One region of the Salinactinospora qingdaonensis genome, then DNA from elsewhere that is predicted to be linked to it. Evidence: riboswitches for the same ligand, from Rfam matches in the RefSeq annotation. Region 1 holds a riboswitch; the other holds the start of a gene.
The links. A riboswitch is a leader RNA that binds a small molecule or an ion and turns the genes downstream of it on or off. The one in region 1 is predicted to bind thiamine pyrophosphate.
Positions count from the first base shown of each region.

Region 1 (23,157 bases):
TGGGGCAGCGCGTCAGTGACCTGGCCGCGTACGCCAAAGGAGCCGTCCTCGGTGGTGAAGGTGGCCGTCTCGGCCACCCGGCGCGCGGCGATGGCGTTGCAGACCCGGTCGGCCGAGGCCGCCCCCAACACGAAGTCCACCCGGCAGCCGCGCCGGCGCAGCGAGTGCGCCAGCGGAAACAGCGGTGCGCTGCCGTAGCCGCCCCCCACCAGGGTGCAGTTGACCGGGTCGCGCGGCAGCGGGAAAGGCCGCCCCAAGGGCCCGACGATGTCGAGCAGGTCCCTGGAGCGGCGCTCGGCCAGCCACGCCGTGCCGTTGCCGCGCACGGCGAACAGGAACTCCACGGTGCCCCCGTAGTCGGGTTTGACCTCGTGGATCGCGAAGGCGCGGCGCATGAGCATGCTGGACTGTTCGCCGCCGACGGCGACGGCGACGAACTGTCCCGAACGGAACCGCTCGGCGACCCCCGGCGCCACGACCGTGATGGCGTGATAGGCGTCCACCCGCCGCACAGCCAGCACGGGGCTGCGCATCTGCACCGGTCGGAAGTCACTCACCCGGCTCCTCTTTCCTGGCTGCCGCGCCGCTACCGGGCGGAGCGGCACTCACGCCGTCGTGTCACCCTTCGGTCGCGCGCAGCGCCGCTTCGTGCTCCTGCAAGGAACGTACCCCGATGTCGCCCCGCACCAGGGCCTCGATGCCCTGGACCGCAGCGGCCAGCCCCTGCACGGTGGTGACGCTGGGCACCTTGCGCAGCACCGCGGCGGTACGGATCTCGTAGCCGTCGAGGCGGGGACCGGCCTGCCCCGCGCTGCCGAACGGGGTGTTGACGATGAGGTCCACACTCCCCTCGTGGATGAGCTGCACGATCGTGGGCTCCCCCCGGGGGCCGGGGCCTTCGCTGTGCTTGCGCACCACGGTGGCGCGCACGCCGTTGCGGCGCAGCACCCACGCCGTTCCCTCGGTGGCCAGGATCTCAAAGCCGAGGTCGGCCAACCGTTTGACGGGGAAGATCATCGTGCGCTTGTGGCGGTTGGCCACGGAGACGAACACGCGCCCCGACAGCGGCAGGGACCCGTAGGCGGCCAGTTGGGACTTTGCGTAGGCGGGGCCGAACCCGGAGTCGAGCCCCATGACCTCGCCGGTAGAGCGCATCTCGGGGCTGAGGACGGTGTCGACGCCCTCGCCGTGCTTGTCGATGAAACGGTTGAACGGCAGGACCGCCTCCTTGACCGCCACCGGCGCGTCCATGGGTAGCGTACCGCCGTCGCCGTGGGCGGGCAGGATGCCCTCGCCGCGCAGCTCGGCGACGGAGGTGCCCATCATGACGCGGGCGGCTGCCTTGGCCAGCGGGACCGCGGTGGCCTTGGACACGAACGGGACGGTGCGCGAGGCGCGCGGGTTGGCTTCCAGCACATAAAGCACGCCTGAGGCGAGCGCGTACTGGACGTTGAGTAGGCCGCGCACCCCCGTGCCGCGGGCGATGCCCTCTGTGGAGTAGCGGATGCGCTCGATGTCCTCACGGCCCAAGGTGATCGAGGGCAGCGCGCACGCGGAGTCGCCGGAGTGGATTCCGGCCTCCTCGATGTGCTCCATCACGCCCCCCAGATACAGTTCCTCGCCGTCGTAGAGGGCGTCGACGTCCAACTCGATGGCCTCGTCGAGGAACCGGTCGATCAGCATCGGATACTCGGGGCTGACCTCGGCGTTGCGCTCGATGTAGGCGCGCAGCATCTCCTCGTTGTAGACGATCTCCATGCCGCGCCCGCCCAGGACGTAGGAGGGGCGCACCAAGACGGGGTAGCCAACCTCGTCGGCGACGAGTTTGGCCTCCTCGAAGGAGCGGGCGGTGCCGTGCTTGGGCGCGGGCAACCCGGCCTCGGCGAGGACCCGGCCAAAGGAGCCGCGGTCCTCGGCCAGGTCGATGTTTTCCGGCGTGGTGCCCACGATGGGCACACCGGCCTCTTTGAGGCGGCGCGCCAGCCCGAGCGGGGTCTGCCCGCCCAGTTGCACGATCACGCCTATGACGTGGCCGGTGCGCTGCTCGGCGCGCACGACTTCGAGCACGTCCTCCAGGGTCAGCGGCTCGAAGTAGAGCCGGTCGCTGGTGTCGTAGTCGGTGGAGACGGTCTCGGGGTTGCAGTTGACCATGACCGTCTCGTAGCCGGCCGCTGAGAGGGCGAACGAGGCGTGCACACAGGAGTAGTCGAACTCCACCCCTTGGCCGATGCGGTTGGGTCCCGAGCCCAAGATGATGACCTTGGGGCGCGTGCTCTCGGGGACTTCGGTGTCCTCGTCGTAGCTGGAGTAGAGGTAGGGCGTCTGGGCGGCGAACTCGGCGGCGCAGGTGTCGACGGTCAGATACACCGGGTGGATGCCCAGCGCGTGGCGCAGCTCGCGCACGACCTCCTCGGATTTGCCCACGATCTCGCCGATCTGGACATCGGAAAAGCCCACCTGTTTGGCCGTGCGCAGCAGCTCCCCTTCGAGCTTGGGGGCCGCGGCCAACTCGGTGGCGACCTCCTCCAGCGCCAAGAGCTGGTCGAGGAACCAGGGGTCGATGCCGGTGGCGGCGTGCAGCTCGGCCACGGTGGCACCGGCGCGGATGGCCTGCTGGACCTGGCGCAGCCTCGTCTCGGTGGGCGTGGCCACCGCCTGTAGCAGCTCCTCCTTGGCGCCGGGCTCGCCCGCCCAGGTCAGCCCTACCCCTTCCTTTTCCAGGGAGCGCATGGCCTTCTGGAGGGCTTCGGGGAAGGAACGGCCGATCGCCATGGCCTCCCCCACCGACTTCATGGTCGTGGTCAACGAGGTGTCGGCGCCGGGGAACTTCTCGAAGGCGAACCGGGGCACCTTGACCACGACGTAGTCGAGACTGGGCTCGAAGCTGGCCGGCGTCTCGGCGGTGATGTCGTTGGGGATCTCGTCGAGGGTGTAGCCCACGGCGAGCTTGGCCGCGATCTTGGCGATGGGAAACCCGGTGGCCTTGGAGGCCAACGCCGAGGACCGCGACACGCGCGGATTCATCTCGATGACGATGATGCGCCCCGTGCCAGGGTGGACGGCGAACTGGATGTTGCAGCCCCCCGTGTCAACGCCGACCTCACGGATGACCGCGATGCCGATATCGCGCATGCGCTGGTACTCGCGGTCGGTCAACGTCATCGAGGGCGCCACGGTGATGGAGTCGCCGGTGTGCACCCCCATCGGGTCGAAGTTTTCGATGGAGCAGACGACGACCACGTTGTCGTTGCCGTCGCGCATCAGCTCCAGTTCGTACTCCTTCCACCCCAGGATGGACTCCTCCAGCAGCACCTCGTGGGTGGGCGAGAGCGACAACCCTTGGCCGGCGATGCGGCGCAACTCGGCCTCGTCATGGGCGAACCCCGAGCCGGCCCCGCCCATGGTGAAGGAGGGGCGCACCACCACGGGATAGCCCAACTCCTCGGCCACATCCAGACACTCCTGCAACGAATGGCAGATGCGCGAGCGGGCCGACTCACCGCCGATGCGCTCGACGATCTCCTTGAAGGAGTCGCGATCCTCCCCCGACTGGATGGCCTCGATGTTGGCGCCGATCAGCTCCACGTTGTACTTGGCGAGCACGCCCGACTCGTGCAGGGCGACCGCGGTGTTGAGCGCGGTCTGCCCGCCCAGGGTGGGCAGCAGGGCGTCGGGGCGTTCCTTGGCGATGATCTTTTCGACCATGTCGGGCGTGATCGGCTCGACGTAGGTGGCGTCGGCGAACTCGGGGTCGGTCATGATCGTGGCCGGGTTGGAGTTGACCAGGATGACGCGCAGACCCTCGGCCTTGAGCACGCGGCAGGCTTGGGTGCCGGAGTAGTCGAACTCGCACGCCTGACCGATAACGATCGGCCCCGAGCCGATCACGAGAACAGATGACAGGTCACTACGGCGCGGCATTACTTTCCTTCTCGGAAACGGTTGGGTGGAGTCCGCGGCAAACGGCGCGGGCGCCGCGGTGGGAACGGGATCAAGCCGAGTCGCGGTGCTCGGCCATCAGCGCGCAGAAGGCGTCGAACAGTTCTGCGGCGTCGTGAGGCCCCGCGGCGGCCTCCGGGTGGTATTGGACGCTGAAGGCGGGACGGTCCAACAGCCGCAGCCCCTCCACCACATTGTCGTTGAGATCGATGTGGCTGACCTCGGCGCGGCCATAGGGCGTGTCGAAGGGACCGTCGGTGGGCGCGTCCACCGCGAAGCCATGGTTGTGGCTGGTGATGTGCACCCGTTTGGTGTGCACGTCGCGCACCGGTTGGTTGACGCCGCGGTGGCCAAAGCGCAGCTTGTAGGTGCCCAACCCCAGGGCGCGCCCCAAGATCTGGTTGCCAAAACAGATGCCGAACAGCGGCGTGCCCGCGTCGAGGACACCGCGCATCGCGGCCACCGCGGTCTCGGCGGTGGCCGGGTCGCCGGGACCGTTGCTGAAGAAAACCCCGTCGGGCCGGTAGGCGAGGATCTCCTCGGCGGTCACGCTGGCGGGCAGCACGGTGACCTCACAGCCGCGTTCGGCCAGGCGCTGCGGGGTCATGGCCTTGATACCCAAGTCGACCGCGGCCACCCGGAACTGGGGCGTGGCCCCCTGGGGCGGGTGCACGGTGTAGGGCTCGCTGGTGGTGACCTCCTGGGCCAGAGCGGACCCGCTCATCTTCGGGCTGTCCAGGACGCGCTGGGTCAGCGTCGCCGGGTCGAGTTCGACGGTGCTGATAGCGGCGCGCATGGCGCCGCGCTCCCGCAGATGGCGGGTGAGCGCGCGGGTGCCGGAGATCGCGATGCCCACGACGCCCTGGGCGCGCAGCTCGTCGTCGAGGCTGCGTTGGGAGCGCCAGTTGGACGGGATGCGGGCGGGTTCGCGCACGACGTAGCCGGCGACCCAGACGCGCCCCGACTCAGGGTCGTCGTCGTTGATGCCGGTGTTGCCGATGTGCGGAGCGGTCATCGCCACGATCTGGCGGTGGTAGGAGGGATCGGTGAGCGTCTCCTGGTAGCCGGTCATGCCGGTGTTGAAGACCGCCTCACCGAAGGTTTCGCCTGGAGCGCCAAAGGAGCGACCGTGGAAGACGCGGCCGTCCTCCAGCACGAGGATCGCGGGAACCCCGTCGCGGGCGGCCGAGGCCGGCGGTACGGCTGTGCTGGCTGGACTGGGTGCTTCTTTCGTCACTGCATCTTCCCATCGAGGACCGTCGGAACGCCGCGCAGGAACGTGGCCACGACCCGACCGGGCAGGGTCATGCTCCCGTAGGGAGTGTTGGCACTCTTGGAGACCATCGCGGCGGGATCGATCTCGCGGGCCGCGCCCGCGTCGTAGAGCGTGATGTTGGCGGGCTCGCCCACAGCCAGCGGACGCCCCTGGCCCGGCAGACGACCGATGCGGGCAGGAGTGGCCGACATCCGGTCGGCGAGGGCGGGCCAGTCGAGCAGACCGGTGTCGACCATGGTGTGCTGCACAACCGAGAGCGCGGTCTCCAGTCCGAGCATGCCCATGGCGGCGTTGGACCACTCGGCCTCTTTGGCCTCCACCGGGTGAGGAGCGTGGTCGGTGGCCACACAGTCGATCGTGCCCTCGGCGAGAGCCTCGCGCAGGGCGTGCACATCCTCGGCGGTGCGCAACGGAGGGTTGACCTTGTAGATGGGGTCGTAGCTTTCGGCCAGCTCCTCAGTGAGCAGCAGATGGTGGGGGGTGACCTCAGCGGTCACGTCGCAGCCACGGCTCTTGGCCCAGCGCAGGATCTGCACCGAGCCCTTGGTGGAGACGTGGCAGATGTGCAGCCGCGACCCGACATGTTCGGCCAACAGGCAGTCGCGCGCGATGATGGCCTCCTCGGCCACGGCGGGCCAGCCGGTCAGCCCGAGCCGGTCGGAGACCACGCCCTCGTTCATCTGGGCGTGCTCGGTCAGCCGGGGCTCTTGGGCGTGCTGAGCCACGACGCCGCCGAACGCTTTGACGTACTCCAGCGCGCGCCGCATCAGCAGCGGATCGGAGACACATTTGCCGTCGTCGGAAAAGACCCGCACGTCGGCAAGGGAGTCGGCCATCGCGCCCAGTTCGGCCAGGTGGGTGCCGTCGAGATTGTGGGTGACGGCGCCGACCGGTTGCACGTGGCAGTACCCGGCGTCGCGGCCCAGGCGCCACACCTGCTCGACGACGCCGGCGGTGTCGGCCACCGGATCGGTGTTGGCCATGGCGTGCACGGCGGTGTAGCCCCCCATGGCCGCGGCCTTGGAGCCGCTGGTGACGGTCTCGGCGTCCTCACGTCCGGGCTCGCGCAGGTGCGTGTGGAGGTCGACCAGACCGGGCAGCGCGAACAGGCCGTGGGCGTCGATGACTTCGGTGCCGGCGCGGGCAGCGGTCTCGGCCTCAGCGTCGAAGCCGGCGATGACGCCGCCGCGCACCAGGATGTCGGCGGGCTCGCCGCCGAGGATGCGGGCACCGCGGATTACGCGGGCGTTGTCAGTGGTGCTCAATACGGGTCCCTCTAGTTCCCGAAGGCGGGCTCGGAGCCGCCCAGCAGCAGATACAGCACGGCCATGCGCACGCTCACTCCGTTGGCTACCTGCTCGGTGATGGTGGAGCGCGGCGAGTCGGCGACTTCGGCGGAGATCTCCATGCCGCGCACCATCGGCCCTGGGTGCATGACGATGGCGTGGTCGGGCAACAGCGCGAAGCGGTCGCCGTCGAGTCCGTAACGACGACTGTACTCGCGGGCGGTGGGAAAGAACGCGGCCTGCATCCGTTCGGCTTGGACGCGCAGCATCATGACGACGTCGGTCTTGGGCAGCACCGCTTCGAGGTCATAGGAGACGGCGCACGGCCACGTGCTCACCGACACCGGTACGAGAGTGGGCGGGGCCACCAAGGTGACCTCGGCGCCGAGCGTGGCCAGGAGCCAGACGTTGGAGCGCGCCACCCGGCTGTGGAGGATGTCGCCGACGATGGCCACGCGCAGCCCCTCCAGGCGGCCGAGACGTTCGCGCATCGTGTAGGCGTCCAGCAACGCTTGGGTGGGGTGCTCGTGCATGCCGTCGCCGGCGTTGAGGACGCTGCCGTCGATCCAGGTGGCCAGGCGGCGGGCCGCGCCGGAGGAGTCGTGGCGGATGACCACGCCGTCGGCTCCCATGGCTTGCAGCGTCAGGGCGGTGTCTTTGAGCCCCTCCCCTTTGGAGACGCTGGAGCCTTTCGCCGAGAAGTTGATCACATCGGCGGAGAGCCGCTTGGCGGCCAGTTCAAAGGACGTGCGGGTGCGGGTGGAGTCCTCGTAGAAGAGGTTGACCACGGTTCGGCCGCGCAGCGTGGGCAGTTTCTTGACGGAGCGATCGCTGACTTGGGCAAGCTCCCGGGTGGTGTCGAGGACCAGCGTGGCCTCATCCCAGGAGAGGTCACCGGCGCGCAGCAGATGTCTCATGATCTCTCGCCCTCTGCGCCGGTATGGCGCTGTGAGTCGGCCGGATGTCCCGCGCGCGGGCGCGCAGGCCCGAGGAGGACGGCGTCGCGACCATCGAGCTCGTGCAGCAGCACGGTGACGCTCTCGCGCAGCGAGGTGGGCAGGTTCTTGCCGACGTAGTCGGCGCGGATGGGCAGCTCGCGGTGGCCGCGGTCGACGAGGGCGGCGAGCTGGACGGCTCGCGGGCGCCCCAAGTCGCTGAGGGCGTCGAGGGCGGCGCGGACGGTGCGCCCGGAGAAGAGCACGTCGTCGACGAGGACCACGAGGTGGCCGTCGATGCCGCCGGTGGGGATTTCGGTGCGCCCCAGGGCCCGGGCGGGGGCCAGCCGCAGGTCATCGCGGTACATGGTGATGTCGAGCGATCCCCAGGGGACGTCGCGATCCTCGACCCTTTGGATGCGCTCGGCCAGGCGTCGCGCGAGTGGAACGCCGCGCGTGGGGATGCCCAGCAGGGTGATGTCGGCACCGCCCTTGGTGCGTTCCAGCACTTCGTGGGCGATGCGGGTCAGCGCCCGATCGATCTCGGGAGCTTCGAGGACGGCGCGGGCCTCGGCGCTGGGCTCGCGGGTTCCGCGGTGGGACGGCGCCGCCTCTGGGGCGTCGTCGTCAGAGGTAGGTGTGTGCCCTTGGGCAGACATCGCAGGTGACCCCCTTCCCTGCCTCACTGGACAGGTCGTTAAAGGACGTCGGACGGCCATCACGTTATCAGCGCGGCCGATCGGAACCGACGCGAAGCGCAGTCACGACTACCCCCGGAGCTGCGAGAACCTACGCGGCAAGGCCACACCCTAGGAAAAAATGTTGCGTTTGTCACAAACTAAAGTATTGACATTCACTGAATCTCTCTCCTGAGCTGGCGTCGCTGCCCCTCTCGAACCCCCCATATAACGACGAAAAGCCTTACGCACCAGGGATTCCCGTATGCCGACAGTCATGTGATGTGTCGCATTTGAGATTGTCCTGAAGCTCTTCTCACTTACACACAGTTTGGCCACTGATTAGTCGCGTTTTCACCTAACGGCTTGACCTGGCGCGCTCACCGCTTTACCGTCACTGTCCGTAACCAATCTGGGCGGGACGGCGCCAAGCCGACCCCGCGAGACGACGTAGAACGCCAAATCGGGGGCCGGTGCGCAACCGAGCGAATCGGGGGTCCGCCGCCCACACCAGCCAATTTCACGGCCGGGGAGCGACGAAGAAGATGCCATCGGAATACGCGAAGTCACTTGGCGCGCGGCTGCGCGCGATCCGCACCCAGCAGGGGCTGTCCCTGCACGGAGTGGAGGAGAAATCTCATGGGCGGTGGAAGGCCGTCGTCGTAGGTTCCTACGAACGCGGTGACCGGGCTGTGACCGTACAGAAGCTCGCCGAACTGGCGGACTTCTACGGCGTGCCCATGTCAGAACTGTTGCCCGGCGGCGCGGCGCCGGCCCCGTTGGGGCCGACTCCCAAGCTGGTGATCGACCTGGAGCGGATGCAGCAGCTTCCGCAGGAGAAGGCCGGTCCACTGGCGCGCTACATCGCCACCATCCAGAGCCAACGCGGCGACTACAACGGACGGGTCCTCTCCATCCGGCAGGAGGACCTGCGCTCGCTGGCGGTCATCTACGACCGGTCCCCAGCCGACCTCACTGAGGAACTGATCAACTGGGGCGTGCTCGACCCTGAGGCGCGCCGCGCCGTGGATGCGTTCTAGACCGGCAGCCAAGCACCGTTACGCCTCACCGACACCCGGTTTCTTCTTCGCTGCCGGCTACCCGCGGGCGATGGCTGCCGCCGAGCGTGGTTACCACGCCACACGGCGGCCATGTCGCCTGTAGTTCGCAACGTCCCAACGCAGCGGGCGTGTGTTGGGACCCACCCCACCGCCCCGCCGGATGGGACACGAGGATGTCGCCACAGCCGGGGTGACCCTACCGACGGGGCCGCAGTCGGCCGGTCGACCGGCGGGGTGCGGCCGGTACGGGCCACCACGCCTCGGGCTCTCCATCACCACCGCTGAGCGGAATGATCCTCCCTTGGCCGGGGCCAAGGAAGAACGGCTCGGAACAACTCACCATCACGCACGAGATGAAGCGGCGGCTGTGCCCTACGCCACGCACGGGGCGCGGCCGCCGCTTGGCACGTAGTCGCCACTCCAGCGCCGGCCGCAGCCGCGAAACACCGCGCACGACGCGGGAGGACTCATGTAGGACCGGCTCGTGGCACAGCGGTTGCACCCACGCGGCCCGGCGAGGGCTCACGGGGCTTCCGGCGAGGCGCTGGGCGGCGCAGCCGCTCCTGGGCCGCAGCCGTCTCCAGCGCCACCGCCTCGGCTCGGCGGGGCGGGGCTTGGGCGGCCGGCGGTGCTGAACGGCCCCAGAATGGACGCGGCCGAGCGAGAGGCTTCCCCTCCCCCCACCCGGCCGCTCCCCGCACTCGTCGGCCGCTCCGGCAGCCGTGAGCGCGAGCCTCAGGGGGACCACACTCCCCAGTATATCGAACAGAAATTCGACTAAGCCAGTCTCGGTCGAGCTGACCACGACACCGGTGGGGGCATCGACCGGGCACGTCGAGAGCCCTCGGCGACGCAGGATCGCCGGGCTCGGCGTGGCTCCCCTCCGCCCCTCACGGCTGTCCGTAGGCTGCTGCGTAGAGGAGCGTCGGCGCACCAGCGGAGCGCAACGATCCCCCCATCAGCGAGGCATGCCCGGGCACTGCCGAGCCGGGACGGCAGCGTCGGGGCGTGTCGCCGGTTGGCCCGCCCTCGTGGGCGTGGACGGCGTAGGCACGGCCGCAGCAGTGGGGAAAACGGGCGCGGCGCCGTATATTCGTGGGTAGCGAGGTAGCGAGGTAGCCGTGGAGACCGACATCGAACTGTGGGAGCTGAACGCTCCTGCCTTCACCAAGGCGATCCCCGCGCTGCTGGATGTCTACGTCCACGCCATGAAGCCGCCTTCCGACCAGCTCAGCGGCAGGCGCGCCATCATGGAACGCCACGCCCACCTGCCGCGGTTCCACTGCGTCCTGGCCGCACTCCCCGGCGGCGAAGCCACGGTGGGCTTCGCCTACGGGTTCCACGGCCAGGAGGGGCAGTGGTGGCACGACGTCGTCACCGACGAACTTCGGCTCTACGACCCCGCCGCGGTCCACCAGTGGTTCAGCGACTCCTTCGAGGTCGCCGAAGTGCACGTGCATCCACAGTGGCAGGGCCAGGGCGTGGGGCGGCGCATGCTGGAACGGCTTACCGCCCAGCGCCGGGAGCGTACGGCGGTACTCTCGACTCCCTCAAACGCCACACCCGCCCACGGCCTGTACCACTCCTACGGTTTCATCGAGATCCTGACGAACTTCCACTTCCCGGGGAGCCCGCACCAGGCGTTCACGGTCATGGCCGCGTGGCTGCCGCTCAGGCGGGAACGCGGGCGCCGGCGACCCGCTGATAGATCTCGCGGGTGGCGGTGGACTGGTTGAAGGTAATGAAGTGGATGCCGGGTGCGCCTTCGTTGAGCAGCCGTTCACACAGCCGCGTGGCCTGGTCGATCCCCAGTTGACGCACGGCCTCGGGGTCGTCGGAGACCTTTTCGAACTCCGCGGCCAGAGCCGGCGGGAAGGGGGCGCCGGAGAGCTGTTCGGAACGCTCGATGGTGCGCATGTTCGTCACCGGCATGATCTCCGGGATGATCGGCACATCACAGCCCTTGGCGGCGACCCGGTCGCGCAGCCGCAGATAGTCCTCAGCGTCGAAGAACATCTGGGTGATGGCGTAGTCGGCGCCGGCTTGGCACTTACGGACGAAGTACTTGACATCGGTGTCGACGTCGACCGAGCGGGGGTGCTTGTAGGGGAACGCCGCAACTCCCACGCAGAAGTCGCCGCTCTCCTTGATGAGCCGGACGAGTTCGTCGGCGTACTCCAGACCCTCGGGGTGCTTGACCCACTCCCCCAGCGGATCGCCGGGCGGGTCGCCGCGCAGGGCGAGCAGATTGGACACGCCGACATCGGCGAACCGGCCGATGAGGTGACGCAGTTCCTGAACGGAGTGATTGACGGCCGTCATGTGGGCGACCGGCAGCAGCGTGGTGTCGGTGGCCACGCCTTCGGTAATGGCGACTGTGCGGTCGCGGGTGCCGCCTCCAGCTCCGTAGGTGACGGAGATGAAGGATGGCCGGAGCGCCTCAAGTTGGCGGATGACCCGCCACAGCTTGCGCTCTCCCTCCGGTGTTTTCGGAGGGAAGAACTCGAAAGAGAACGTCGGTTTACCTTCAGCGAGCAACTCCCGGATGTGCCGTGGCCGTGTGACAGGGGCGTACGGCTCGTCGGCTGATGACGTTGACGGTGACCCAAGCATGCCTCTTACCTTAGGGCCCATTCCTGCATTCGGCTATGGACCCCCCGGTCATCAGTAGTGCGGCGGCCCATACCGAGAAGCGCGAAAATACCCGATAACCTGCTATTTCGGTCTCTTGGCACGATTTCGGGCCCAGAGGCCACCAAGAACCGCCACTGCGCCCTCCCCCGCGCGCACTAAACGCCGGGCGAGCTGGGGCGTCCCAGGGCTTCGCGGCCGGCGCCCACCGTTGCGTGGACCCGGTAGGCAAGCTGTGTGGAATCGCACAACCGGAAGGGACACCGCTGGATCACACCAGGCACGTTTCCCGTCACGCAACGGCGATAGTAGGGAGGCCGGCGTCTGGCCCGCGCCATGGCTCGGGACCAGAGGCCACGAACGCACGTGAGTTCTCCCCCAGGCAAGGAACGGGGATTCACCCCTTGCGGGGTGAGCTTTCCGCTTCGTCGACGACAGCCGCCCCGACCAACCGGGGGTGGCGTGCCGCCTGTCGATCTCCCGGCCAAGCCAAAGCGCCGAACTGCCATCCTGGCAGCCCGGCGCCAGGCCGGACCGGACGCGGTTCTCACTCCGGTCACCACGCCGGCCTCTGCCGCGCCCCGAACTTTTACTCCGAACCGACATGCGGGCTGTGGTGCAGTGGGCGATTGTGCCGGCGGCAACCGCCCGTCGCCGACTCTGCTTGCGCAGCAGTCCGTTTCATCCCCGGCCCGACAGCCGGTGGCGCCGTGAAGGAAAACCAATGAACTCCTCGCACCTGTCCCCCGTGTCCTTCGTCAAGCCCGCCGTGGACGCCGAACTCGCAGCGTTCGCCCGGCACCAGCGCGCGCGGCTGGGCGAGATCGGCCCGGAACTGACGCCCGTGGTCGACGCCCTCGACGAGATGCTGGCGGGAGGCAAACGCCTACGGCCGGCGTTTTGCTACTGGGGCTGGCGCGGGGCCGGGGGCCACGACGTTCCCGAGATCTACGCCGCGGCGGCCTCATTGGAATTGCTGCAAGCCTGCGCCCTCATCCACGACGACGTCATCGACAACAGCGACACCCGCCGCGGGGCACCGGCCACGCACCGGCGGCTCGCCGGGGTGCACACGGCGGCGGGGTGGGGCGGCGACGCAGGGGCGTTCGGGCGAGGCGCGGCGATCCTGCTCGGCGACCTGTGCCTGTCCTGGTGCGACGAGATGTACCAGCGCAGCGGGCTGACCGACGAGGCGCTTCGGGCGGGCCGGGGTCCCTTCGACCTGATGCGTACCGAGGTGATGGCCGGCCAGTACCTCGACCTCGTGGGGCAGGCGCGCGGCGAGGCCACCGCCGTGGCGGGAGAGGCCACCGGCACCGGTGAGCAACCCGTCACCGTGGCGGCGGCCCTGCGGGTCATGCACTACAAGTCCGCCAAGTACACGATTGAACGGCCGCTGCACATGGGGGCGGCGCTGGCGGGGCGCCACGACGATCTGGCGCCGATCTACACGGCCTACGGCCAGCCGCTGGGCATCGCGTTCCAGTTGCGCGACGACATCCTCGGGGTCTTCGGCGACCCCTCGCACACCGGCAAGCCCGCAGGGGACGACCTGCGCGAAGGCAAGCGCACCGTCCTCGTGGCCGAAACGTTGCGCCGGGCCGATCCGGCCGACGCCGCCGAGTTCCGCCGCCACCTGGGACGCGCCGACCTAAACGCCGAAACGGTGGCGTGGATGCGCGAGGTCATCGTCGACAGTGGCGCGCTGCGCACCTGTGAGCGCCACGTCGACGACTATGTGGAGCAGGCTACGACGGCGCTGGACAACGGCGCCGTGGCCGAGGAGGCGCGTGCCGCGCTGGCCGACCTCATCGTCGCAGCGACGTCGCGCAAGTACTGACACCTCCTCACAGGACCCACGGCACGGCAGACGGTCCCCAACTCGTCCCGCCCCCACCAGAAATGAATACGTTGAGTAACTGCTTTTGGACGGAAAAGCAGTGACCGCCGGCCGGCCGCAATCGCCCCCTGAGGGCCCCTCCCGTCTCCTCGATGCACCAGAAAAACACTGTTCCGTAGCTCGACCTTTACGCCTCAGTAATCACACATAGCGTCCCACCTAGGGAACTGCGTCTCTCTCGGCAGTGGATGAGACACAGCATCGGATACGTGCACGCTGCTCCCGCAGGGAGCATGTGACAGGGAGGAGACCCCTATTGAGTACGTGGCAGGCCGCGGTGCGCGGGCCGACGACGAGCACGGAACGCGCGCTCGCCCCCGATCTCGCCCGCGGGTTCATGTTGCTGCTCATCGCGTTGGCCAACACCGTCTGGTACCTGTGGGCGGCCCCAAGCACGGGGATCAACGTTCATCCCACGACCGGCTCGACGCTGGACCGCATCACCCAGTTCACGATCATCACAGCGGTCGACGGGCGGGTCTTCCCGATGTTCGCCTTCCTGTTCGGCTACGGCATGGTGCACCTGTTCAACCGGCAGCGGGCCGCCGGCGTTTCCGACCGGGCTGCCAGTGCCGTGCTGCGGCGGCGCAATCTGTGGCTGCTGGTTTTCGGGTTCGTCCATGCCGCGCTGCTGTTCATCGGCGACATCCTCGGCGCCTATGGGCTGGCCGGGCTCGTGTTGGGCGGGCTGTTCCTGCGCCGGGGCAACCGCACCCTGGGCGTTTGGGCCTGTGTGCTCAGCGGCCTGCTGGCCCTACTGCTGCTGGTGAACGTGCTGGCCGGACTCGCCTTGGCCCTGGTTCCCCAAGCGGCCCAGGGACAGGCCGCCACAACCGACATGTCGTTTCTGACGGGTTCATTCGGTGAAGAGGACGCTTTGGCAGCGGTGGCCGAACGGGCGATGCTGTGGCCACTGTTCACCCTGTGGCAAGCCGTGGCGCTGGTGATCCCGGCCGCCATCCTGCTGGGGATGTGGGCGGCGCGTCACCGCATCCTGGAGGAGCCCGGCCACCACCGCCGACTGCTGTGGGGGATGACGCTGGCCGGTGTCGCGGTGGCCTGGCTGTGCGCCCTGCCCGAGGCGCTGTACCACGTGGGAGTCTTCGACGTCTCGGCGGTGACCGGCTCGGCCCTGTCGGGCATACGCTCGCTGAGCGGACTGGCCGGCGGGGTGGGCTACGTAGCCCTGTTCGGCCTCCTCGGCGGCTGGTTGGCAAAGCGCGGACGCCAGGGGGTGGCGGTCACGGCGGTGGCTGCCGTGGGCAAACGGTCGCTGTCGTGCTACCTGGCCCAGTCGGTGATCTGCGCCCCTGTGCTGGCCGCCTGGGGCTTGGGGCTGGGCGGCTCGCTCACCAGTGCTTCCATGGCCGCGTTCGCCATCGGGGTCTGGCTGGTGACGGTGCTCGGCGCCTACGCGCTGGAGCGGGCCAACCGGCGCGGCCCGGCCGAGGCGCTGCTGCGCAATCTCTCCTACGGTCCGGCCGCGGCGGCGCAACGCGACCGGGAAAGCGACGACTCCCGGCAAGGGTGAGAGAGAGTGAGGGGCGAACCGAGGCGGGGCGTGTCACGGCTCACCCCGTGCGCGGGCCTGTGGCGCGGTGGGGGTGAGGAGAGCGCGTGAGTTTTCCCATCGCTCGTACCTCGATCGCTTCGCGATCTCGGCAGCCCAGGGGTGGGCTGTGTCCAGGGGCTGAGCACACACATCACCCCACTGCACAAACGCGACACCGACGCGATGGACCATGCCTAGGGATACGGCGCACCCTGGCGCCGTATCCGGGCGACCATCCCTCTTCACCCGGCAACGGGCCACACCCGACGCAGGCGCACGCACTCCACTGCCACTTCGAAGACCGCTACCTGCCGTGAAACGAGGAAACACCCAAGGTGACCGCCACACCCTGGCGCTGTCTCGGAAGGGGGCCACACGTTGTCGTGCCCCGGACTACAGCAGTGTTTCCTCACCCAGCGGCCACCAGCACCCTGAGACTCCCCAAGCGACCACGCGGGCGCGACCAGGCTACAGCAGTGTTTCCTCACCCAGCGGCCACCAGCGCCACTGTCCACCCAGCCATCGCCCCCTCAGGCTGCCGAGATCGCGAAGCGATCGAGGCACGAGCGAACGGCACTACTTCGCCACCCCGCCCGACAAAAACATAGCGGCCCCGGACGGTCTGCTCAGCCGCCGCGGCGCGCTGAGGCCGACGCCGGCTATGACCGAAAGGCTCGCGCTCCGGCCGAGGCCGCCCGCGAGGCGCGATTCCACGGCAGAGTGGAGGCGCGTGGGCTTTTTAGTCCTAGAGGTCGACGACGTCGAGCTTGCCGTCCGTATGGCGTTGGCGCAGCACCTTCTTGTCGAACTTGCCCACACTGGTCTTGGGCACCTCTTCGATGAAGGACCAGTGCTCGGGCAACTGCCAGCGGGGGAGTTTCTCGGCGAGGAAGGAGCGCAACTGGGCGGCGTCGACCTTGTGGCCCTCCTTGACGACCACGGCCACGAGGGGGCGCTCGTCCCACTTGGGGTCGGGCACGGCGATGACGGCGGCTTCGGCTACAGCGGGATGGGCCATCACCTGGTTCTCCAGTTCCACCGAGGAGATCCACTCGCCGCCGGACTTGATGACGTCCTTGGCGCGGTCGGTGAGCCGGAGGAAGCCGTCAGGCGAGAGCGTTCCGACGTCGCCGGTGCGCAGCCAGCCGTCGTCGAACTTGGCGGGGTCCTCGTCGCGGTAGTAGCCGCCGGTGACCCAAGGGCCGCGCACCTCCAACTCTCCGACGCTTTCGCCGTCGTTGGGCGCCGGTAGGCCGTCGGGGCCGACGATGCGCCCTTGCACCGACGCGGGCAGCCGGCCCTGGCTGAGCCGGTAGGACCAGCGCTGTTCGTCGCTGACACCCGCCGGAGGGTGGGCGACACTGCCCAAGGGAGAGGTCTCGGTCATCCCCCAGGCGTGCAGCACCGGGACCCCGTAGCGCTCCTCGAAGGCCCGCATGACCTCGGGGGGACAGGCCGAGCCCCCCACGAGCACCCGGCGCAGCGAGGAGATGTCGCGCGGGTTCTGGTCGAGCTCGTGGAGCAGTCCCTGCCAGATCGTGGGCACCGCAGCGGCCAGGGTCGGGCGCTCGGCGACGAGCATGTCGGCCAGCGGCGCGGGCTGCAAGAAGCGGTCGGGCAGCAGCACCGAGGCCCCCACCATGAGGGAGGCGTAGGGCAGCCCCCACGACATCGCGTGGAACATCGGGACCACGGCCAGCGTCAGGTCAGCCTGGGACAGGCCCTGGCCATCGCTCATGCACACCTGCATGGAGTGCAGCCAGATGGAGCGGTGACTGTAGACGACCCCTTTGGGGTTGCCGGTGGTACCGGAGGTGTAGCACATGGCCGCAGCGTCGCGCTCGTCGACCCGAGGCCAGGCGAACTCCGTAGAGCGACCCGCGATGAGGTCTTCGTAGCGGTGGACCGTGACCCCGTCGGCGGCCAGGTCGCCGGGGTCGCCGCCGGCCACGATGACGTGGCGCACGGTGGACATCTGCGGTAGCAGCGGGGCGAACAGGGGCAGCAGTGAAGCGTCTACGACGACGACGTAGTCTTCGGCGTGGTTGGCGATGTAGCTGATCTGGTCGGCGGGCAGGCGAATGTTGAGAGTGTGCAGTACCGCCCCCATGGCGGGCACCGCGAGATAGACCTCGAAGTGTTCCTGGTTGTTCCACTGGAAGGTGGCGACCCGCTGATCCGCGGTGACCCCCAACTCGCGCAGCGCGTGGGCGAGTTGGGCCGCCCTGCGGCCGGTATGGGCGTAGCTGGATCGGCGGGGCTCGTCACCGGTCCACGTGATCGCGCTGGCCTCGCCGTGCACCGAAGTGCCGTAACGGACCAGGTCAGCAATGGAGAGCGGTACATCCTGCATCGTGCCACGCATGGCCCTCACCCCTCATCGGTGTGATTGGTGCCATGAGACTAAGGGCAACCGGTGTGGCGCGTACAGAACCCTCCGAGTCACCATCACCTAACGACGTTAGGAAATGGGAGGACAAGGCGAGACCGCCACGAAAAGACGTCGGCAGCAGCCGAGTAAGCCGGTCACTGCGCCCGGAGCCGGCGCTGGAACTGCGCGGCGGCCTCGTGGGGCTCAGCCGCTTCGGTGATGGCGCGCACAACCACGACCCGGCGCGCCCCGGCCGCCATCACCTGGTCGAGGTTGGTGAGGTCGATCCCACCGATAGCGAACCACGGGCGGTTGGTCGGCAGGCGGGCGGCGTAGTCGACGAGCTCCAAACCGGCCGCAGGGCGCCCCGGCTTGGTGGGAGTGGCCCACGCGGGTCCCACACAGAAGTAGTCGACGCCTTCTTGACGCGCCGAGGCCGCGGCGCGTTCGGGGGTGTTGTTGGAGCGCCCGATTATCGGTTCGGCGCCGATGATGTCGCGCGCGTAGGACACCGGGAGGTCGTTTTGCCCCAGATGCAGCACATCGGCCCCAACGGCTCGCGCGATGTCGGCACGGTCATTGACCGCCAGCAGCGCACCGTGGCGCTGGCACGCGTCGCGCACGGTCTCCAGGCAGTCCAACTCCTGCCTGGCCTCAAGGGTCTTGTCGCGCAGCTGGACAATGTCGACACCGCCCGACAGGGCGGCCTCAAGGAAGTCGGCCAGATCCCCCTGCTCGCGCCGGGCGTCGGTACACAGGTAGAGCCGGGCCGACTCCAGACGTTCCCGCAACCTCACCTTGCACCTTTCGCGGCGGCCCCGGCCGGTGGCGCGGGGAGCGATCGCACGTTCACCCCACGGGCGCGGCCCCGGTCGCGCCCGGATTTGCACTGAGAAACTGGCGGTGCTCGGCGCGCGGTTCGCCACAACGACCACCCGCTGAACACCGCCGGACCACGCGCGCGGTGGCCCCCACCGAGACAGTGGTGGCGCCCCCAGCAGGGGGCCACACCACCACCCTAACCACGGCTAGGACACTCACGAGCCGCCGGCTGGGCAGACACCGGCGCCCGCCCAGCCCAGGGGTCCGGCCTAAAACGCCAGCGCCTGAGCGCGGCGGCGCACCTCCGTGCCGCGGTCGGCGCGGATGGCGTCGATGGGGGCGCCGGGCAGCGTGTCATCGGGGGTGAACATCCAGCGCAGTGACTCCTGGTCGGTGAAGCCGCAGTCGGCGAGGACCGTGAGGGTCCCGGGCAGGCCCTTGACCACCTCACCGTCGCGGATGAAGGTGGCGGGAATCGAGAGTTCACCGGCGCGGATAAAGCCGAGAAGCTTGTGGTCGCGAATGAACTGCTTGACGCGGTTCGGGCTGGTGTCCAGGGCTTTCGCAGCCTCCCGGAGGGTCAGCCATTCGCCGACCAGGGCATCGGTCTCAGGGTCGATCTGTGTCACGTCAGACGATTTCCCACATACCCGGAGGACCCAAACCCGGCTGACCTCGTGATCGCTGTTGGCGTAGCCACAGCGGCCAAAAGCGGGCCGCGGCAGTAGGCCGAAGGCGGCCTTCCCAGGAGTGGGGCACCTGCACCCCCGCCGCGACCGGTGGTCCTAGACTCGGAGGAAAGAACCGCACATGGACCCGCGGGAGCCGGGCGGACCCGGCTGAGAGGGAGGCTGCCGGCCTCCGACCGCACGAACCTGATCCGGACCATACCGGCGAAGGGAGGGCAACAGGCCACGTGTCCACGTTCGACGATCCCCGTGCATTCGACGCCATCGTGGCCGGCGACGGGGTCATCGGCCTCGTCACCGCCTGGCGCGCCGCCCAGCGCGGGCTAGGGGTGGCCCTGGTGGGTCCCGGCTTGGCCAACGCCGCCTCCGACGTGGCCGCCGGTATGCTCACACCGGCCACCGAAGCGACGTTCGGCGAGGAAGCTCTCATGAGCTTTGGCATCCTCTCGCGCGACCGCTACCCGGACTTCATCGAGGAACTGCGCGCTGACAGCGGCACGGACCCCGGCTACCGCACCGAAGGGACGCTCCAGGTCGCCTTCGACAGCGACGACATGGCCAGCTTGAACGAACTGCGCGAGCTGCGCGAACGGCTCGGCCTCGACGTGCAGCGCCTAACCAGCCGGGAGTGCCGGCGCATGGAGCCCATGCTGGCGCCCTCGGTACGCGGCGGGATCTTCGCCCCCGCCGACCACTCCATCGACCCGCGACGCCTCACCGCCGCCCTGCGCAGTGCCGCCGCCCACAGGGGAGTCACCGTGGTGGAAGGGCGTGTGCGTGCGGTCACCGGCCCCGAGGACCGGGTCAACGGCGTGGAGTTAGCCGATGGCACTCACCTGCGGGGCGACCAGGTGGTACTGGCGGCAGGCGTGTGGACCTCCCGCATCACCGGCCTGCCACCCGACACCGTTCCCGCGCTTCGCCCGGTCAAAGGGCAGTTGCTGCGGTTGCGCGGTGGCCCTCACGAGGCCCCGCTCGTCACCCGCACCGTACGCGGGCTGGTCAAGGGCACCCCCGTGTACCTCGTCGCGCGCAACGACGGCGAGGTGATCCTGGGCGGCACCCAAGAGGAGGTCGGCCACGACACCCGACTGACGGCGGGAGGGGTGTGGCAACTGCTGCGCGACGGCCACGAACTAGTGCCCGGCGTCAGCGAACTGGAGATCACCGAGACCTGTGTGGGACTACGGCCCGGCTCTCCCGACAACGAGCCGCTGTTGGGTCCCACCGCCGTGGCCGGACTCCACCTGGCGGTCGGGCACTTCCGTCACGGCGTGCTGTGCGCCCCGGCCACCGGTGACGCTATGGCCGAGGCGCTGGCTCAAGGCCGACTCCCCGACTACGCCCAACGATTCCACGCCAATCGTCTCGCACCGCAGTGGGCGCCAACCGGAAGGGAAGCCTAGAAACCAGTGGATGTCATCATCAACGGCGAGCGCCGCACCGTCGAACCGGACACCACCGTGGCCGACGTCGTGCGGTCACTGACAACCGCCACGAGCGGGGTGGCGGTGGCGCGCAACGACGAGGTGGTGCCCAAAGCCGACTGGAACCACACCGCGGTCACCGACAACGACCGTATCGACGTGCTCACCGCTGTTCAGGGAGGCTGACGTTGACCACAGCACCCTTCACTACCGCACCGCCGCAGACCACAGCCGAGACCGATCCCCTCGTCATCGCCGGAACGCAGTTCACCTCCCGGCTGATCATGGGAACCGGCGGCGCCCCCTCGCACCACGCGCTGGAAGCGGCGCTACAGGCCTCGGGAACCGAGATGACGACCGTGGCGATGCGCCGCGTCGACCCCACCACCACCGGCTCGGTCTGGGACATCCTGCGGCGCAACAGTATCCGCCCCCTCCCCAACACGGCGGGCTGCTTCACCACCGCCGACGCCGTGCGTACGGCGCGGCTGGCCCGGGAAGCGCTGGAGACCACCTGGGTCAAGCTGGAGGTCATCGCCGACGAGCGGACGCTGCTGCCCGACCCGGTGGAGCTGCTCGACGCCGCCGAGCAACTGGTCGACGACGGCTTCGTCGTGCTGCCCTACACCAACGACGATCCGATCCTCGCCCGCCGCCTCGAACAGGTGGGGTGCGCGGCCGTGATGCCGTTGGGCGCCCCTATCGGCTCGGGGCTGGGCATCCGCAACCCGCACAACATCGAGCTGATCGTCGAACAGGCCAGCGTTCCGGTGATCCTGGATGCCGGCATCGGCACGGCCAGCGAGGCGGCGCTGGCCATGGAACTGGGCTGCGACGCGGTGTTGCTGGCCAGCGCGGTGACCCGCGCCCATGAGCCCGCGGTTATGGCCGCTGCGATGCGCGACGCCGTGCGCGCCGGCCGCGGGGCACGTCGCGCGGGCCGCATCCCGGTGCGGCGCTACGCTCACGCCTCGTCGCCGCGGGCGGAGTGACCCCTCAGGCGTCCCATAGGCCCCGCCGCCGTTGCCGCCGCGCGCCGTCGGTAGCGTAGAATCCGACATTGCCCGTATAGTGACGCGCTGGACAGCGCGCTTGCTCGGAAAACGCGCGCATCGCCAGGGGGCGCAGTGCCATGCCGCGGGCGGCGGGGTCACCCAACCGCTGGCTCGCGCTCGATACCCGCCCGCCGGACCCAAGAAACCCCCTTCAAGGCTTTTGGCCCCAGTGATCGGCTCTAGACTCACCACCGTGGACATGACGACAGCGGATTCCCTCGTCGGCGCGACGCTCGACCATCGCTACTACATCGAGTCGCGCGTCGCCGGTGGGGGTATGGCCACCGTCTACGTCGCCCAAGACCTTCGACTAGACCGGCGTGTGGCTCTCAAGGTCATGCATTCGTCCCTCGCGCAGGACCCCTCCTTCGTGCAGCGCTTCACCAACGAGGCGCATTCGGTGGCCCGGCTCTCCCACCCCAACGTGGTGCAGGTCTACGACCAGGGCGCCGACAACGGGCACGTGTTCCTAGCCATGGAGTACGTGCCGGGACGCACGCTGCGCGACCTGCTCAACGCGCGGGGACGGCTCGGTCCACGCGAGGCGTTGCAGATCATGGTGCCCGTGCTCGCCGGCTTGGGCGCCGCGCACCAGGCCGGTATGGTGCACCGCGACATCAAGCCGGAGAACGTGCTGCTCACTCAGGAGGGCCACGTCAAGGTCGTGGACTTCGGGCTGGCGCGGGTGGCCGAGGCGACCCAGCAGGGCCTGACCAAGACCGGCACGCTCATGGGCACCGCCGCCTACCTTGCCCCCGAGCAGATCTCCCAGAGCTTCTCCGACGCCCGCACCGACGTCTACGCCGCCGGGATCGTGCTCTACGAGCTGCTCACCGGGCAGCAGCCCCACACGGGCGACACCCCGCTGGCTGTGGCCTACCAGCACGTCAATGAGGACGTTCCCCGGCCCTCCCGGGTCGTGGAAGGGCTCGGGGCCGATATCGACCGGCTGGTCACCCGCGCCACCGAGCGGGAGGCGCAGTACCGCCCCGCCGACGCGGGCAGCTACCTCGCCGAGGTGTTCGAGGTCTACCGGGCCATGCCCGAGACCGATCCCAGTACGACACTCACCGCCGCCGCGGCCACCAGTGGCACCGCTGGAGAGGGCGGCGACAACAACACGCTCATCGTCGACGTGAGCGACCTCGACTTCGACGGCGGTGACCGCGGTGGCCGCGGACGCCGTCGCCGCCGGAACCCGCCCTACCCGATGCTGCTGATCGGGGCGGTCACGGTGCTCGTGGTACTGGGGTTGGGCTGGTGGCTGCTGTTCGGCCGCTACGTGAACGTGCCCGAGGTGGTGGGCGAGTCGGAAAACCGTGCCACGCAGGCACTGTCGAGCGTGGGACTACAGGTCGAGATGGGCGATCCGGTCTACAGCGAGGAGGTCGACGAAGGCGACGTTGCCAAAGTCGACCCCGGCGAGGGATCGCGTGGTCTGCCCGGTGACACGATCACCCTGCACGTGTCGAAGGGGCCGCAGTACGTCGAGATGCCCGACGTGACCGGCAAAACCGTCGACGAGGCGCGCAGCCT
Region 1 is NZ_BAABDD010000005.1:241,882-265,038, reverse strand. It holds gene ABD848_RS07890 (dihydroorotate dehydrogenase electron transfer subunit) at 1-557, opposite strand, end outside; gene carB (carbamoyl-phosphate synthase large subunit) at 619-3,921, opposite strand; gene carA (glutamine-hydrolyzing carbamoyl-phosphate synthase small subunit) at 3,992-5,101, opposite strand; gene ABD848_RS07875 (dihydroorotase) at 5,173-6,480, opposite strand; gene ABD848_RS07870 (aspartate carbamoyltransferase catalytic subunit) at 6,492-7,418, opposite strand; gene pyrR (bifunctional pyr operon transcriptional regulator/uracil phosphoribosyltransferase PyrR) at 7,415-8,095, opposite strand; gene bldD (transcriptional regulator BldD) at 8,659-9,153, shown strand; gene ABD848_RS07855 (GNAT family N-acetyltransferase) at 10,296-10,910, shown strand; gene metF (methylenetetrahydrofolate reductase [NAD(P)H]) at 10,846-11,787, opposite strand; gene ABD848_RS07845 (polyprenyl synthetase family protein) at 12,530-13,645, shown strand; gene ABD848_RS07840 (DUF418 domain-containing protein) at 13,962-15,236, shown strand; gene ABD848_RS07835 (long-chain fatty acid--CoA ligase) at 16,003-17,622, opposite strand; gene thiE (thiamine phosphate synthase) at 17,784-18,419, opposite strand; gene ABD848_RS07825 (Rv2175c family DNA-binding protein) at 18,720-19,079, opposite strand; TPP riboswitch at 19,259-19,369, shown strand; gene thiO (glycine oxidase ThiO) at 19,367-20,545, shown strand; gene thiS (sulfur carrier protein ThiS) at 20,552-20,752, shown strand; gene ABD848_RS07810 (thiazole synthase) at 20,755-21,558, shown strand; gene pknB (Stk1 family PASTA domain-containing Ser/Thr kinase) at 21,815-23,157, shown strand, end outside.

Region 2 (9,100 bases), on a different contig from region 1:
TGAACATCCGGGGCATGAGCGGGAAGTGGAAGTTCATGTGGCACTCGTCGCCTCCTGTCTCGAAGTCGCCGAAGTACTCCACGACGTCGGTGGGCCACTGGTTGGCCTCGCTCAGCAGCACCCGGTCGGGGTAGAGCCGGTCGACCTCGGCGCGGACCCGCTTGAGGAACTCGTGGGTCTCTTTGAGGTTTTCGCAACTGGTGCCCTCGCGCTCGTAGAGGTAGGGCACCGCGTCCATGCGGAAACCGTCGATGCCCAGGTCCAGCCAGAACCGCAGCACCTCCATAACGGCCTCTTGCACCGCGGGGTTCTCGAAGTTGAGGTCGGGCTGGTGGGAGAAGAAGCGGTGCCAGTAGTACTGGCCGCGCACCTCGTCGTAGGCCCAGTTGGAGTGCTCGGTGTCGACGAAGATCACTCGGGCGTCGGAGTAGCGGTTCGTGGTGTCGGACCACACGTAGAAGTCGCCATAGGGGCCGTCGGGGTCCTCCCGCGAGGCTTTGAACCAGGGATGCTGGTCACTGGTGTGGTTGATCACGAGGTCGGCGATGACACGGATGCCTCGTTGGTGGGCCTCCTCCACGAGGTCGACGAAGTCGGCGATATTGCCGAATTCCGGGAGGATCTTCATGTAGTCGCTGATGTCGTAACCGCCGTCGCGCAGTGGCGACTCGTAGAGGGGGAGTAGCCAGACGCAGTCGATGCCCAGCCATTCCAGATAGTCCAGCTTGTTGATCAACCCGCGGAGGTCACCGGTGCCGTCGCCGTTGGAGTCGTAGAAGCCCCGGACCAGCACCTCATAGAACACCGCATGTTTGTACCAATAGGGGTCGCGTGGCTTCTCATATGAGAATGTGTCGGGAATGGCCACGAGAGGTGTCTCATTGACGCCGGGCACCGGCTCCTGATTGGTCACGATGTACTACTCCACCAGTCGGCTCGTCAGCGCTCCCCCGAAAGCGCCCTGGCTTTTAGCGGGTGCTCGCGGTGGGAGTAACTGTGAATATGTGTGCTGTCTGGATATATGGGTCAAGACGGACATAGTTCGCCTCTCCCCATTTATATGATTCGCCCGACAATTGGTCGGTTACCATAATCGAATCTCCGGGAGAGAACCCGAGTTCGGGCATGTCGAGCCACACCGTCGCCTCGCGCGCGTGGTGCGGGTCGAGATTGATAACGACCAGGATCACGTCGTCCGGTTCCCCGCCGTCGCCCCCCGCCAACCGCTTGGAGAAGCACAGCATCTCCTGTTGGTCAGCATGATGGAACCGCAGGTTCCGCAGTTCCTGTAATGCGGGGTGATACCGCCGCATGTGATTCAGCTTACGGATTAGTGGCGCGATCGTCATTCCTGAGGCTTCCGCGGCGTGCCAATCGCGCGGCTTATATTGATATTTTTCCGAATCCAGGTATTCTTCGCTTCCCGGGCGCACCGCCTGGTTCTCGCACAGTTCAAAGCCGGAGTAGATCCCCCAAGTGGGGGAGAGCAGTGCCGCGAGGATCGCCCGAGTCTCGAACGCCGGCCGGCCGCCGTGCTGGAGGTAGGCGTGCAAGATGTCGGGCGTGTTGGCGAAGAGGTTGGGGCGCAGGTAGTGGGCGGTCTCGGTGCTGAGCTCGGTGAGGTAGTCCTGTAGCTCCTCTTTGGTGTTGCGCCAGGTGAAATAAGTGTAGGACTGGTGGAAGCCGATCTTGGCCAGGGTTTGCAGCATCGGCGGCCGGGTGAACGCCTCGGACAGGAACAGCACATCGGGGTCCGTGACCGCGATGTCGGCCAGCAGCCGTTCCCAGAAGGCGACGGGCTTGGTGTGGGGGTTGTCCACGCGGAAGACCCGCACCCCGTGGTCCATCCAGTACCGCACGATCCGCCGGACCTCGGCGTAGCTGCCCTCTGGGTCCTTGTCGAAGTTCAGCGGGTAGATGTCCTGGTACTTCTTTGGCGGGTTCTCCGCGTAGGCGATCGAGCCGTCGGCGCGGATGTTGAACCACTCGGGATGCTCGCTGACCCAGGGGTGGTCCGGTGAGGCTTGCAGCGCCAGATCCAGGGCGACCTCCAAGCCGTGCTCCCTCGCTTCGGCTACGAAGGTGTCGAAGTCGTCGATGGTGCCCAAGTCGGGGTGGACGGCGTCGTGGCCGCCTTCGTGCGAGCCGATCGCCCACGGTGAGCCGGGGTCGCCCGGCTGGGCCCCCAGCGTGTTGTTGCGGCCTTTGCGGAAGCTGTGGCCGATCGGGTGGATCGGGGGCAGGTAGACGATGTCGAAGCCCATGTCGGCGATGGCTGGTAGCCGCTTGGCGGCGGTGATGAAGGTGCCGGAGCGCTGCTGGCCGTCCTCCCCGTCGAAGGTGGCGCCTTCCGAGCGGGGGAAGAACTCGTACCACGAGCCGAACAGCGCGCGTCTGCGGTGGACCATCACCGGGTAACGCTTGGTGCGGGTGACCAGCTCCCGCAGCGGGTTCTGGTTCACTTCGGCCATGACCTCCACGGAGGTGGCTTCGGCTAGGCGTTCGGCCGCGGGGCGGGTCGCGTCGCGCAGCAGTTCGGCGACCCCGGCCAGCGCCGGCCGGCGGGGTACCCGGCGGGCGGCCCGCTCGAACAGCCGAGCCCCTTCCTCCAGCATCAGTTCGACGTCTTGGCCCAGCGGCACTTTGATCTCGGCGTTGTGCTGCCAGGTGCGGAAGGGGTCGTGCCACGCCTCGATCGCGAATGACCAGCGACCTTCGCTGGTCACTGTGACCTCGGCACCGTAACGGTCGGTTCCGGCGACGAGTTCGCGCATGGGAGTCAGGGGCAGGCGCCGGCCGGCGGGGTCCCATAGCACCACACCCACACTCAGCGTGTCATGTCCTTCCCGGAAGGCGGTGGCCCGCACCGGGAAGGTCTCACCGACGGCGGCCTTGGCCGTGCCGTGGTCAACGACGGGAGCGACGTCAAGAATGGGAAATCGTCCGATCACAGGTGCACCGTTTGAGGTCGAGATTACGGATAGTTCCGCTACTGTTCGCGTTGCTTGGTACGAGGGAGTGGGCAGGCCGAAAAACCCGCCGTTAAGGTCAGTTCGCGGAAGGGCCTTCGGCTCGCTCCCATCTCTATCGTCGGTCGCGATTCCGTGCTTTCCGACAGTCCGAGACGCCCTATTTTTGTGATTGTAGTCACAGGCTAAGTGGGTGCGGGGTGGGTGTCTACGGTTGACCAGGGTGGATGTTTCCTGATAAATCGGACATCTTCCTCGTTAGGGGCGGGGGTCACCTCAGTAACACCAGCGCCAAATCGGCTGCCTCATCGAAACAGCCTTGATATCCGCATTCAAAATTTCAGCAAAAAAAGAGTTGTAAGAGGTTCAACCGGTCGATGGTAGTGCGCTTCTACAATGTTCCTCTTATGGTTACGTAAAATTGGGACAAGATGTATCGGGCATATGGGGCAAGGCCGTGCTGGAGACTCGCGCCTGCGGGTCCTTTTGACTAGCCTCACGCTGCGTGAAGGCGATCCGTAGGTTCACTGTTCGTACTGTCCTGCCCGCAGAGCTGGCTCCCTTGGAGACGCTTGCGGCCAATCTCCGTTGGTCCTGGCATCCGGCCACCCGTGCCATCTTCGCCGAGGTCGATCCCGATGTCTGGGAGGCGGTCCACCACGACCCCACCCAGTTGCTGGGAGAGGTCACCAACGAACGACTCGCCCAGCTTGCTGCCGACACCGACTTCTGTACTCGGCTGCGCGCGGTGGCCGACGACCTCGATCAGTACCTGAGGGAACCGCAGTGGTACCAGTACCTGCCTGAGGAGCCCGAGCGCACGCTGCCCCAGAGCATCGCCTACTTCTCCGCCGAGTACGGGCTCACCGCCGCCCTGCCACAGTACTCCGGTGGCCTGGGCATCCTCGCCGGGGACCATCTCAAAAGCGCCAGCGACCTCGGCGTTCCCATCATCGGCGTGGGGCTGCTCTACCGGCACGGCTACTTCTCACAGAGCCTTTCGCCCGAGGGGTGGCAGTTGGAGCACTACCCCGAGATCGACCCGCGCGGGCTGCCCATGACGCTGCTGGCCGAAACCAACGGCGACCCGGTAGGCATCGTTTTGGACCTACCGGAGGGGCGCCAATTCATCGCCCACGTGTGGGTGGTCAGCGTGGGCCGGGTTCCCCTGTTGCTGCTCGACGCCTGCCAGGAACGCAACGAGCCGGAGTTGCGCAGCGTCACCGACCGTCTCTACGGCGGCGGCACCGAGCACCGGCTACGCCAGGAACTCCTCCTGGGCGTGGGCGGGGTGCGGGCACTGCGGTCCTACTGTGCGCTCACCGGCCACCCAGAGCCGGAAGTGTTCCACATGAACGAAGGGCACGCCGGCTTCCTCGGGCTGGAGCGGGTACGCGAGTACGTCGACGTCGAGGGCCTGACCTTCGACCAGGCGCTGGAGTTGACCCGCGCCGGCACGGTCTTCACCACCCACACCCCCGTGCCCGCCGGCATCGACCGTTTCCCCCGCGACCTGGTCGAGCACCACTTCACCGGCACGGGGGCCGCCGCGAGCCTGCCGGCCGACCGGGTCATGGCGTTGGGCACTGAGACCTACGAGGATGGAGATCCGGCCGTGTTCAACATGGCCGTCATGGGGATGCGCCTCTCCCAGAGCGTCAACGGGGTCAGCACACTGCACGGCCAGGTCAGCCGGGAGATGTTCCACGGACTGTGGCCCGACTTCGACCCCATCGAGGTGCCCATCACCGCCGTCACCAACGGGGTACACGCCCGAACCTGGGTCGCCGAGGAGGCCCAAGAGCTGGCCGACCGCATGATCGACGACGTTACCGAACTCGCCGACATCGAGGGCTGGCGCAAGATCACCGGCGCCTCGGACCGGGAACTATGGGAGATGCGCCGCCTGCTGCGGGAGCGCCTCATCGCCGACGCCCGCAAGCGCCTGCGCCGCTCCTGGAAGCAGCGGGGAGCTACCGAGGCCGAGTTGGGGTGGATCGACGACGTGCTCGACCCCGACATCCTCACCGTCGGCTTCGCGCGGCGGGTGCCCTCCTACAAGCGGCTCACCCTGATGCTGCGCGACCGCGAGCGGTTGAAATCGCTGCTGCTGCACCCCGAGCGCCCCATCCAGATCGTCATCGCCGGCAAGGCCCACCCCGCCGACGAGGGCGGCAAACGGCTCATCCAGGAGGTTGTCCGCTTCGCCGACGACCCCGAGGTGCGCCACCGCATCGTGTTCCTGCCCGACTACGACATGGCCCTGGCGCGCGCCATGGTCCAAGGCAGCGACGTATGGCTGAACAACCCGCTGCGGCCCCTGGAAGCCTGCGGTACGTCGGGGATGAAGGTGGCGCTCAACGGGGGCCTCAACCTCTCGGTCCGGGATGGCTGGTGGGATGAGTGGTTCGACGGCTCCAACGGGTGGGCGATCCCCACCGCCGACGGGGTGGCCGAGCCCGACCGTCGCGACAGCCTGGAGGCCGCGGCCCTGTACGAGCTGATCGAGGAGCAGGTCACCGGGCAGTTCTACGACCGCGACAAGGCGGGCCTGCCCAAGCGGTGGCTGGAGATGGTCAAGCACACGCTGGTCTCGCTCGGCCCGAAGGTGCTGGCCAGCCGCATGGTTCGTGACTATGTCAACGAGCTGTACCGTCCGGCGGCGGTATCCGCCCGGCTGCTCACCCGCGACGGTCTGGCCGCCGACCGCGACTTCGCCGCGTGGAAGCAGCGGGTGCGCCGGGCATGGCCGGGCGTGCGCATCGAGCACGTCGAGGTGGTCGACATGGAGGAGCCGCCGCAGGCCGGTGGGGAGATCACGGTGCGCACCACGCTCGTCCTCGGTGACCTCACCCCCGAGGATGTCCGCGTCGAGGCGGTGCTGGGTCGCGTCGACGAGGAGGAGAGCATCCTCTCGCCGACCTTCAGCGAACTCTCCCCGGTGCGTGGGAAGACCTCGCAGGGGCCGCTCACCCGCTATCAGGGCTCCATCCCGCTCGCTCGGGCAGGCAGGTGTGGCTACACCGTGCGGGTGGTGCCCAAGCACCCCCTGCTCACCAACCCCGCCGAAATGGGGCTGGCCGTCGTCCCCGGACCTCCCCCCGGCATGGGGGACGGGATGGTGCTGCGCTAAGCCCCACTCCTGGGACCTGCCCCCGAGTGCGGACAGCCAGGGCAAAAGTGTCAATCAGTGGGAGGAGTTGCCACAGACCCCAGACAAAGGCGCATAATTGAAGAAAACCGACAGGGGAGCGCCTTGCGCGCTGAGAGTGCGGAGACGATCCGCAGACCCTTACCTACCTGATCTGGGTAATGCCAGCGAAGGAAGTCGTGGGAACCGCCGTCCGGTTACCCGACGCCCGCGTGCCGGTGGCCGCCACCGTTCGCGCGCGGCAGGCGGGCGGCGCTCTTGGCCTGGGCACTCTCGTTATCTCTGGAAGGGATACGTGTGAGTACCTCGCCTACTGGCAAGACCGGTGTGGCCCCCACCGTCCGGTGGCGCACCGTCGACATTCTCGTCGCCGCCGTTCTCGGCGTCGCCATCGGCATCGTCTTCTGGTTCTGGGGCATCCTGTGGCAGTCCACCGGTCCCCTTTTCGTGGCCTTCCCGCCGGCCCAAGCGGTCATCTACGGCGTGTGGCTGCTGCCCGGTGTGCTCGGCCCTCTCGTCATCCGCAAGCCCCTTGCCGGCGTCCTCACCTCCCTGGCCGCCGGCCTGGTGTCGGCGCTGCTGGGCACCACCTGGGGCCTCATGGTGATCCTGGCCGCCTTCCTTCAAGGGCTACTGCCCGAGATCGTCTTCGCCGCGGGCCGCTACCGCCACTGGGGGATGGGCATCGCGGTCCTCGCCGCCGCCGTGGCCGGGCTCTCCCCGGTCGTCATGGACCTCACGCTGTACTACCCGACCTGGCCCCTGCTCTACAAGGCGGTCTATGCCGTCCTGGTCATCGGTAGCGCCGCCGTCATCGCCGGTGTGGGCGGCCGACTGTTGACGAGCGCACTGGCCAGAGCGGGCGCGCTCGGCCCCTTCCCCTCCGCCAACGGGTGATCCGGTGGTCGCGTTGACCGTGTCGGAGGTTCGTCTCGGGGAGTTCGTCGCCGTGCCGGCGTCGACTGCCGTGGTACCACCTACCACCGTCCCCGCTCCGGCCGTCTCCCGGGGCGGCCACGACACCGGAGGCACGCCACGAGACACCGGCCACGGCCCGTGTCCGGTCCCGCCACGGTGTCTCGCGGCGCGGCCGGCTCCGGGCGGCACGTGGCCGGCGAGCCCGCCCCAGCGTCCGCACTGCGCTCGCAGCGCCCCGAGCCGGTGGGGCGGTCGGCGATGACGGGCGCCCGGGTCGAGCTGTCGGGCTGGGGATGGCGCCACTCCGGACGCCATACCTGGGCGCTGCGCGGCGTCGACCTCGCCATCGCTCCGGGGGAGCGCGTGCTGCTCCTGGGCTCCTCCGGAGCGGGCAAGAGCACCCTGCTCCACGCCATGGCAGGACTCACAGGGGACGACGCCGCCATCACCGGCCAGAGCGAAGGCACGCTCCTGGTCGACGGAGCCCCCGCCACGGCCGCGCGCGCCGACCTCGGCTTCGTCGCCCAGGACCCCCAGACCCAACTAGTCATGGCGCGAGCCGGCGACGACGTGGCTTTCGGGCTGGAAAACCTCGCCGTGGCGCGCGAAGAGATCTGGCCCCGTGTCGACGCGGCCCTGCGCGAGGTGGGGTTCCCCTACGGCCGGCAGCGCTCCACCGCCGCGCTGTCGGGCGGCGAACAGCAGCGCCTCGTCCTGGCCGGGGCGCTGGCCATGCGCCCGCGGCTGCTGCTGCTCGACGAGCCCACCGCCAACCTCGACCCCGCGGGCGCGCAACTGGTCCGCGCACAGGTGGCGCGGCTCGCCGAGATCAGCGAGGCCACGGTGGTGCTGGTGGAGCACCGCGTCGCCGAGGTCGCCCACCTCGTCGACCGGGTGGTCGTCCTCGACCCCGGTGGCGGGGTCAGCGCCGACGGCTCACCGGCCGACGTGTTCGCCGCGCACGGCCCCCGCCTGGCCGCGGCCGGAGTGTGGGTGCCCGGCCACGAGCCCGCCGCGCCGCCCGGCCCCGGCCCCGGCGGCGCGGCCCTCATCGAAGCCGCCGGCTGCTCAGCACGCGCCCCCGCCGCGCCGGGCATGGGGGCGACGGCTGGCCCTATGGTGATCGAGAACGCCGACGTCACCGTCCGCGCCGGAACCGCGACCGCCCTCACCGGACCCAACGGCGGCGGTAAGTCCACCCTGTTGACGCTGCTGGCCGGCCTGTCTCGACCGTTGCATGGCGCGGTGCGCCCGCGCGGCAGTCTGGCTCAGGCGGGTACCCGTCCCCTGGACCGCTGGCCCGCCCGCACGCTCGCTCGCCACATCGGCACCGTTTTCCAGCACGCCGAGGACCAGTTCGTCACTGGCAGTGTCCGCGACGAACTGCGCTTCGCGCCGCTGCGCGTCGGGATGGGCGAGCGCGAGACCGAGGAGTGGGTGACGCGCCTACTGCACCAACTGCGGCTCACCACGCTCGCCGACGTCCACCCCTTCACCCTCTCGGGCGGGGAGAAGCGGCGGCTGTCGGTGGCCACCGCGCTTAGCTGCGGCCCCGACCGCGCCCCCGATGTGCTGTTCCTCGACGAACCCACCTTCGGCCAGGACACCCGCACCTGGAGCGAACTCGTCGAGCTGCTGGACACGCTGCGCGCCGCGGGCACCGCCATCGTCATGGCCACCCACGACGAGTTACTGCTGGGCGGGTTCGTCGACACCGCGCTTCCGGTGGCCCACGGCGGCGTGGGCACGCCGGTCCCGCCCGAGCGGGCGCTCGATCTGGCCGGAAGGCGACACCCATGACACCGCCCCACGCCGCCACCGGCCCCGAGCCCGACGCCCAACCTGAAGACACCCGAGGCGGAGGCGCCTGGTTCGCCAGGGTCAACCCGGCCGCCAAGCTGATTGTCGCCCTCATCGCCGCGGCCGGGCTCATCCCCGTGATTGATGTCGTCACCAGCGGTGTCGTACTTGCGGGCGGGCTGTGCCTGCTGGCCGTCTCCGGGATCGAGCGCCGGCTCCTCCTGGCCTTGGCGGGACCTTTCGTGCTCATGGGGTGCTCTAT
Region 2 is NZ_BAABDD010000055.1:223-9,322, forward strand. It holds partial or broken gene ABD848_RS24585 (alpha-amylase family glycosyl hydrolase) at 1-868, opposite strand, end outside; gene ABD848_RS24590 (alpha-1,4-glucan--maltose-1-phosphate maltosyltransferase) at 969-2,951, opposite strand; gene glgP (alpha-glucan family phosphorylase) at 3,475-6,102, shown strand; TPP riboswitch at 6,205-6,313, shown strand; gene ABD848_RS24600 (ECF transporter S component) at 6,418-7,017, shown strand; gene ABD848_RS24605 (ABC transporter ATP-binding protein) at 7,297-8,838, shown strand; gene ABD848_RS24610 (energy-coupling factor transporter transmembrane component T family protein) at 8,835-9,100, shown strand, end outside.
Region 2: it holds a riboswitch for thiamine pyrophosphate, as region 1 does, so the genes downstream of both, ABD848_RS24600 (ECF transporter S component) here and thiO (glycine oxidase ThiO) in region 1, are expected to answer to the same signal.